2 regions of the Streptomyces sp. NPDC000151 genome follow, and region 2 is predicted to be linked to the other one. Evidence: riboswitches for the same ligand, from Rfam matches in the RefSeq annotation. Region 2 holds a riboswitch; the other holds the start of a gene.
What was found. Region 2 has a riboswitch for cyclic di-AMP ahead of ABT381_RS11515 (M23 family metallopeptidase). Riboswitches for the same ligand answer to the same signal wherever they lie in the genome.
Positions count from the first base shown of each region.

Region 1: linked by a shared signal. The riboswitch ahead of ABT381_RS27585 (M23 family metallopeptidase) and the one ahead of ABT381_RS11515 (M23 family metallopeptidase) in region 2 are both predicted to bind cyclic di-AMP.

Region 1 is NZ_JBEPFC010000127.1:7,177-11,554, forward strand. It holds gene ABT381_RS27575 (PP2C family protein-serine/threonine phosphatase) at 1-651, shown strand, start outside; gene ABT381_RS27580 (DUF2332 domain-containing protein) at 631-1,680, opposite strand; cyclic di-AMP (ydaO/yuaA leader) riboswitch at 1,956-2,098, shown strand; gene ABT381_RS27585 (M23 family metallopeptidase) at 2,110-3,288, shown strand; gene ABT381_RS27590 (VOC family protein) at 3,758-4,189, shown strand; gene ABT381_RS27595 (aldo/keto reductase) at 4,269-4,378, shown strand, end outside.
Region 2 is NZ_JBEPFC010000027.1:40,059-44,436, forward strand. It holds gene ABT381_RS11510 (GntR family transcriptional regulator) at 1-591, opposite strand, end outside; gene ABT381_RS11515 (M23 family metallopeptidase) at 856-1,689, opposite strand; cyclic di-AMP (ydaO/yuaA leader) riboswitch at 1,702-1,859, opposite strand; gene ABT381_RS11520 (M16 family metallopeptidase) at 2,204-3,571, opposite strand; gene ABT381_RS11525 (M16 family metallopeptidase) at 3,592-4,378, opposite strand, start outside.

The DNA.
Region 1 (4,378 bases), on a different contig from region 2:
GCGGATGCCCGTATCGGGGGCGATCTGTACGCCGTGCAGGACACCCCGCACGGCGTACGGCTCATCGTCGGCGACGTGCGGGGCAAGGGCCTGGAGGCGGTGGAGGCCGCCGTGATCGTCATCGGCGCCTTCCGGGAGGCCGCGGAGCAGGAGGCCACGCTGGAGGCGGTGGCGGGGCGGCTGGAGCGGGCGCTGCAGCGCGAGGGGAGCCGGCGGGCGGGGCTGGACCAGTTCGAGGGGTTCACCACGGCGGTGCTCGCCGAGGTGCCGTCCGAGCATCGCGGCGTGCTGCGGGTGCTGAACCGCGGCCATCCGGCGCCGCTGCTGCTGTGCGCGGACGGCACGCTGCGCGAGCTGGAGCCGCGGGCCCCGGCGCTGCCGCTCGGGCTGAGCGAGGTCGCGGGCTGGCCGGACCGGGCCGACCAGGCCGATTTCCCGCCCGGCGCGATGCTGCTGCTGTTCACCGACGGGGTGACCGAGGCGCGGGACAGCGGGGGCGTGTTCTACCAGCCGGCGGTCCGGCTGGCCGGCCGGCTGTTCACCGGTCCCGACGCGCTGCTGGACGCCCTGGTGGACGACGTGGCACGGCACACGGGAGGGGAGACGGCGGACGACATGGCCCTGCTGGCGCTACGAAGACCGGAGGGGTAGGGACGGTGCCTCCTCCAGCCACTGCACGCTCTGTCCGTGCTGGCCCGTGAGGGCGACCGGGTGGCCGTCGAGCGCGAGGGTGAGCTGGTGCGCGTCGGCGGGGCGCGGTCCGGGCAGCCACGGCAGCACGCTGTGGTGCTCGTTGGAGACCCAGTGCCCGGCCCGGTCCACCAGGACCGACCGTACGACCCGGGCGAACTCCTCGCGGCGCTCCAGCGGCAGATACGTCAGCACGGCCGTGTGGAAGACCACCAGCGTCGCGTCGCGCGGCGCCCGCGCGGCCAGCGCGGGCAGCTCGTCCAGGAGGTCGCCGCGCACGAGCGGAGCCGGCGGTGCCTGCCGTACGGCCTCGATGGCGTCGCGCTGACGCCGCTGACGTTCCGCCGCATCGGGCGTCGACCCGGGCCAGATCAGCGCCTGGAGCCAGCGCACGTCGTCGGCGTCGGCCACGTCGAGCGGGTTCAGGTCGATCCCCGCCCGCCAGGCGATCCGGGGCAGCCCGGTCGGTACCGGCGTGCCCGGGGACGTACGGCAGGAAAAGACGACCGGGCTGTCCGGAGCGCCGAACTCCGGTCCGTCGTCGTAGCGATAGCGGTACCGGTCCGGGTGCAGGCACAGCCCGGCCGACGCGCCGACCTCCAGGAGCGCGAGCGGCTGGGGGAGCCGGGCGAGGAGCGGCAGCAGTGTGGCGCAGCGCGCGGGTTCGTTGGTCTGCGTGAGCCGCCGCATCATGACGTCGCGTACGTCGTCCCAGTGCCGGATCGTCCACTCGCGCCACGTGCGGTACGCGAAGTCGCCGCGCGGCCCCTGGTCGGCGTGCGGGCCGTCGAGGTAACGGACGGCGGCGAGCAGGAGATTGGGCTGCTGCTTGTTGCCGGGCGGCAGGGAGGCGCCCAGGAAGTCGCAGAATTCCGGGTCCTGGCTGATGCGGGCGGTCAGCTCCTCATGCGCTTCGGACTCGCCCCGCGCCTGCTGCCACGAGAACTCCGCGTACCGATCCGCCACTGCCTGCGCGCTGTTGACGACCATGATCAGACGTTACTGCTCTCACTGTACGTAATCGCTGCGCACCCCTCCGCATAACAACTGACAAACGATCAGTCCGCTACGGGTTTCCGATGCCCGGTCAACTCGCCCCCATTTGGTCATGACTGGTGGCATAAGTCCAGCTCAGCGGGCGTACGGATTCCGGGGAACGCTTGGAATCCGGCCGTCCCGTCCATTACTGTCCGATAACGCAGCGCGGTCGGACCAGCCGTCGCAAGAGGCGGCACCGCGCGGCCGACGCCGAATCCCATAAGCGCACTTCACCACCGCACCACCTGCCCAGGGAACCGGGGAACCACCACCTTGGGGTGAATCGGACGACTCCCCCCGGAGCCGCCCGTAGGAGACCTTCCTGCTCCGAACCCGTCAGCTAACCCGGTAGGCGAGAAGGAAGGAAAGGAGTGCGCCCCCGTGGCGTCCAACAAGCCTGCCCCCGACCCGTCTCCCGGGTCCCCGCACCTCGCGCACGACTCGTACCGCACCCACGATGCGTACGCGGCGCACGGCACCCACGAGTCCCCCAGGACGCACGCCGAGCCGGCGCCCGCCGACACCGCCACCTTCCCCGCCGTGAGCGATCCGGGTGCGGCGGGCGGCCCGTGGGAGGAGTGGAACCCCACCGAGGAGTCCGTACGCCCCGTACGCGGCCGGCACCGCGTGGCCAAGCAGCGCGGCGGCGGCCTCGCCCGCAGCAGTACGGTCCTGGGCGTCGGCGTCATCGCGGCGGTCGGCGCGGGCGGCATGGCCTCCGCGCAGGGCAAGCCGCAGGTCTCCATATCCATGCCCGACCTGGGCAGCATGGCCGAACACGTATCCGAGAAACTCCCCGCGGCGGAGAGCCTGCCGGGCATCGGCGGTCTGGTCTCCCACGACTCCTCCGGTACGGGCGCGGACGGTGCGCAGGGCGGCCCGTTCACCCGGGCGGGCGGCGGCGAGTCCGCGCAGGGCGGCGGCGAGGCGCTCCGCGCCCGCATCCTGGAGCAGGCCGAACAGGCGCAGAGCTCCGCCGACCAGGAGGCCCGCGAGACCGCCGAACAGGCCGCGGTCCAGCAGGCCGAGGCGGACGCGGCCGAGCGCCAGAAGCACGCCGAGAGCGCGAAGAAGAAGGCCGCGGCGGAAGCCAAGGCCAAGGCCGAGGAAGAGGCGCGCAAGAAGGCGGCCGCCGCCCGCGCCGCCGAGCTCGCCGAACTGGCCAAGAGCTACACCCTCCCGGTCTCCTCTTTCACCATCACCGCCACCTTCGGACAGGGCGGCGACCGCTGGGCCGCCGACCACACAGGGCTGGACTTCGCCGCCCCGACCGGTACCCCGGCCAAGGCCGTGCACGGCGGCACGATCACGCAGGCCGGCTGGGCGGGCTCGTACGGCTACCGCATCGTCGTCACCCTCGACGACGGCACCGAGCTCTGGTACTGCCACCTCTCCTCGATGGTGAAGACCTCGGGCAAGGTGAACGCCGGCGACGTCATCGGCCGGGTCGGCGCCACTGGCAATGTCACGGGCCCGCACCTCCACCTGGAGGTCCGCCCGAGCCCGGACACGCCGGTCGACCCGATGCCGTGGCTGCGCGACCACGGGCTGAAGGTCTGACGACGACGCCTGACGACGACGCCTGACGACGACGCCTGACGACGACGTCTGATGACGACGTCTGATGACGACGATGGCGTGAAGGTCTGAGAACGCCCGCTCTCCGGGGTCGCCTTCGGGGTCGTCTTCGGGCGCGCCTTCGGGCCATCCTCCGCCCGCCGGGCTTCCGTCCGCCCGTCCGGGGCACTTGTCCGCCGTCGCCGCCGCCTCGTGCGCCCCGCTCCGCCGCGACCGGGAACCGGGCGTACTAGCAGGAGGGGAGAGGCGGTGGCCGACGGCCGGGTCTCCGCGTAGCGCGGGCCCGCACACCACGGCGGCCCTGATGGCCACCCGCACACCGCGGGGGCCATCGGGCCGCCGGGCGTATCTTCGGCCGTCCGGCGAGCGCAACCCATCCCGCTCCCGCAGAATGAACGGGCCCCCGCCACCGCGCCCCAAGAAGAACGGCGCCGAGCCAAGGACGGCCCCAGTGGAGTGGACCCTCGAAGTTGTCACCGTCCCCGTCACCGACCAGGACCGTGCGAAGCGCTTCTACGAAGAACAGTGCGGCTTCAAGGCCGACGTGGACTCGCAAGTCGCCGAAGGGGTACGGATCATCCAGCTGACCCCGCCCGGTTCGCGCTGCTCGATCGCCCTCATCCAGGGCCTGCCGCCGGCACCCGGCCAGTCCGCCATGGCCCCGGGCTCGCTCCAGGGCCTGCAGCTGTGCGTGGTGGACATCGAAGCGGCCCACGCGGAGCTGGTACGGCGCGGGGTGGAGGTCGGTCCGGTACAGCATCTCGGCGCCGAGGGCTGGGCCGAAGGCCGCGGCGAGACGTGGAACTCCTTCATGTTCTTCAAGGACCCCGACGGCAACGGCTGGACGGTCCAGGAGGCACCGTCCCCGCTCAGTAACCGCTAGGGCGGCAGGCAGTCGGCATTCGAGTGACGCCCCGTCACGTCCCGGAATAACTCCGCCTCCCAACCCCGCTGACGCTCACATGTCCACGTCTTCCGCTTCTTCCGCCCCCACGCCCGGCCACGGCCCCGTCCCCGTCGCCGCCACCAAGCCCCTGGGCTCGCTCACGGTCTCCCCCCTCTCCCTCGGCGG
Region 2 (4,378 bases):
CAGTGCGCGGGCGCGCTCGGCGTCGCCGCGCGCCACCGCGTCCACGATCGCGCCGTGCTCCTGCCAGGACCGGTCCGCCTCACCGGGCGACGGCTGGTCCAGGTCGATCGCGTACACCCAGTCGATCTTGCGGCGCAGCTGGGTGAGCAGCGCCGTCATGCTCGCGCTGCCGGACGCCTGGGCGAGCGTCTCGTGGAACCAGCAGTCCAGTTGCCGCAGGTCGGCGGCGCTGCCGTGGCGGGCCCTCGCACGCCCCAGGCGGACCAGGCCGCGCAGTACCTTCAGATGGGCGGCCGAGCGGCGGGCCGCGGCGCGGGCGGCGCCCAGGGGCTCCAGGAGGAGGCGGATGTCCAGGAGGTCGGCGGCCTCCTGCTCGGTCGGCTCGGCCACACACGCGCCCGCGTGCCGCCGCGTGGTGACGAACCCCTCGGACTCCAGCGTGCGCAGCGCTTCGCGTACGGGGACGCGGGAGACGCCGTACCGGGACGCGAGCAGTTCCTCGATCAGCCGGGAGCCGGGCGGGAACGTTCCGGAGACGATGTCGTCGCGAATCGCCGTGCAGACCGCATGCGCCGAAATGTTCCCTCGCATCGTCCGTGCCTCCGCCGTAATCCTCTGGAAACGCCGTCCGGGCGGCGCCTTTTCCGTGACTCTATGACACCGGACCGGCATTTCCGATGGCCGTCACGAATTCATGGATATTTTTTGGCCAATGGGCGGGAGTTCCGGGGAGGCGGGGACGGGAGCGCAACGGGAGCGCATACGGAGACGCCGAAGCCCCGGCCGGGGGCCGGGGCTTCGGGTGGTACACGGGGAACGCCGTACGGTGCGCGGCCCCTCAGAGGCTCGGGTCCCTCAGACGCTGACGCCGTGCGAACGCAGGTACGCGATCGGGTCGATGTCCGAGCCGTACTCCGGGCCGGTGCGCGCCTCGAAGTGCAGGTGCGGGCCGGTGGTGTTGCCGGTGTTGCCGGACAGCGCGATCTGCTGGTTCGCGGAGACCCGCTGGCCCACGGAGACGCCGATGGACGACAGGTGGCCGTACTGGGTGTAGGTGCCGTCGTTCATCTTGAGGACGATGTTGTTGCCGTACGCGCCGCCCCAGCCGGCCTCGACGACCGTGCCCGCGCCGACGGCGTGGACGGCGGTGCCGGAGGCGGCGTGGAAGTCGATGCCGGTGTGGCTGCCGGAGGACCACAGGCCGCTGGACGCCTTGTACGGGGTGGAGACGTAGCTGCCGGCGATCGGCGCGACGAAGCCACTGGCGCTGAGCGTGGTACGGGCGTCGGAGCGCGAGGCGCGCTTCTCCGCCGCCTTCTTCTTGGCGGCGGCCTTCTTCTCGGCCGCCTCGGCCGCGGCCTTGCGCTGAGCCTCCTGGGCCTTCTTCTTGGCGGCCTCGGCGTTCTTGACGGCGGCGTCCTCGACCTGCGTACGGGCGGCGGCGACCTCGGCGGCCTCCTCCTGCGCGTCGGCCTGGGCCACGATGTTGTCGGCGACCCGGTCGCCGGTGTCGGCGATGGCGCGGGTCAGGCCGGTGTCGGTGGCGGCCGGGTCCTCGGCGGCGGCCAGCGCCGGGGAGGCGATGGACACGACGACACCGGTCGCGGCGGCTATGCCGGCGATGTTGCGGGTGGTCCGGGCAGCACGGCCGGGGCGGCGGTGCTTGCCGGTGGCACGGGTGAACGCCATGACCGGCGCACTCCTTTCCTTCCTTCTCGCCTACCGGGTTAGCTGACGGGTTCGGAGCAGGAAGGTCTCCTACGGCGGCCTCCGGAGAGGACGCCGATTCACCCCAAGGGGACATGTGGGTCCCCGGCTCCCCTGGCTCGCGCCGTACGGGGACTCGGCGATGACTGTCCGGCGGCCGCGGGCGCGGCGCAGTTCTGACGAACAGCCGGACCGACGCTAAAGGGGACATCTCGCGATCAGCAAACAGAATCGAGAGTTTGTGCCGGACGCCACACGGGGCGGAGGCAACCACCTACAGCATTCCGGACAAAAACGAAGATCCCGGGCCGCTTTGGCGGCCCGGGACCCTTTATGTCCTGCTATGTGAGCGGCGTTGGCACGGTTCAAGACACCCAGTGACGGGACCGGTACGACGCGTTCCGGCCCGTCCTTCCGCCGTACCGCGCAGGCGAATTCACCACCGCAACCGCCCCGGGACGGCGCCGGTCCGCGACCGCCGCCGGCCCGCCCCGCGTCAGCCCGTGACGACCGACACCTCGCCGATGCCCAGCTTCCGCACCGGCTCCGCGATCTGCGCGGCATCGCCCACCAGGACCGTGACGAGCCGGTCCACCGGGAAGGCGCTGACCGCGGCGGCGGTCGCCTCGACCGTGCCGGTCTCGGCCATGCGCCGGTACAGCTCCGCCTGGAAGTCGTCGGGGAGGTGCTGCTCGACCTGGTCGGCCAGCGTCCCGGCGACGGCGGCGGCCGTCTCGTACTTCAGCGGCGCCACGCCGACCAGATTCTGCACCGCCACGTCGCGCTCGGCGTCGGTCAGGCCCTCGGCGGCCAGCGTCCGCAGCACCTTCCACAGGTCCTCCAGCGCCGGACCCGTGGACTCCGTGTCCACCGAACCGCTTATGGCCAGCATCGCCGCGCCCGTGCCGTCACCGGAGGAGCGCAGCACCTGCCCGAAGGCCCGTACGCCGTAGGTGTAGCCCTTCTCCTCGCGCAGCACGCGGTCCAGGCGGGAGGTGAGCGTGCCGCCCAGGCAGTACGTGCCGAGCACCTGGGCGGGCCAGACGCGGTCGTGCCGGTCGGCGCCGATGCGGCCGATCAGCAGCTGCGTCTGGACGGCGCCGGGCCGGTCGACGATGACCACACGGCCGCTGTCGTCGGCGGTGATGGGGGAGGCGGCCACCGGCTCGGCGGCGGAGCCGGTCCACGCGCCCAGGGTCTCCTCCAGCGCCGCGTCGAGGTCCACCCCGGTGAAGTCGCCGACGATGACGGCGGTGGCCGTGGCGGGGCGTACGTGCGCCTCGTAGAAGGCGCGGACAGCGGCGGCGTCGATGCGCGCCACCGTCTCCTCGGTGCCCTGGCGCGGCCGGGACATCCGGGAGGTGGCCGGGAACAGCTCCTTGGAGAGGGCCATCGCGGCGCGCCGGGCCGGGTTGGCCAGCTCGTGCGGGATCTCGTCCAGGCGGTTGCGCACCAGGCGCTCGACCTCGCTGTCCGGGAAGGCCGGGGCGCGCAGGGCGTCGGCGAGCAGGCCGAGCGCCTTCACGAGGCGGGAGGCCGGCACCTCCAGGGAGACGCGGAGGCCGGGGTGGTCCGCGTGCGCGTCCAGCGTGGCGCCGCAGCGCTCCAGCTCGGCGGCGAACTCCTCGGCGTCGTGCTTGTCGGTTCCCTCGGAGAACGCCCGCGCCATGATCGTGGCGACGCCGTCCAGGCCCTCGGGCTCGGCGTCCAGCGGCGCGACGAGGTTGATCTCGACGGCCACGACCTGCTGGCCCGGGCGGTCGGCGCGCAGCACCGTCAGGCCGTTGCCGAGCGCGCCGCGCACCGGGGCCGGGAACGCCCACGGCTTCGGCTGCCCGGCCTGCGGCTGCGGGTGGAAGGTCATGGTCGGGGTCACGGCGTCGGTCACTGGGCCGCCTCCTCGGTCTTGGTCTCGGTGTCGTTCTGGACGGCGGCCGCGGCGGGCTCCGGCTCCCCGGCGGCCGCGGCCTCGGCCCCGGCGGGCAGGGTCGGCTCGTAGACCAGCACCGCGCGGTTGTCGGGGCGCAGCCGGGCGGCGGCGACCGCCTGCACCTCGTCCGGGGTGATGTCCAGAACGCGCTGTACGGCGCTCAGCGCGAGCTGCGGGTCGCCGAACAGCACCGCGTACCGGGCCAGTTCGTCCGCGCGCCCGGCGACCGTCTCCAGGCGGTCCAGCCACTCGCGCTCCAACTGGGCCTGCGCGCGCTCCATCTCCTCGGCGGTCGGGCCCTCCTCGGCGAAGCGCTTCAGCTCCTCGTCGACGGCCCGCTCGATGGCGGGCACCTCGACGCCGTGCGAGGTCTTCACGTCCAGCCAGCCCAGCGAGGGCGCGCCCGCCAGGCGCAGCAGGCCGAAGCCCGCCGCGACGGCGCTGCGGTCGCGGCGCACCAGGCGGTTGTAGAGCCGGGAGGACTCGCCGCCACCCAGGATCGTCAACGCGACGTCCGCGGCATCAGCCTCACGGGTGCCGTCGTGCGGCAGCCGGTACGCCGCCATGAGGGCGCGCGAGGGCACCTCCTCCTCGACGACCTCGCGCAGCTCCCGGCCCATGATCTCGGGCAGCGAGCCGTCCCGCGGCGGCTGCTTGCCGTCGTGGCCGGGGATGGAGCCGAAGTACTTCTCCACCCAGGCGAGGGTCCGCTCGGGGTCGATGTCGCCCACGATGGACAGC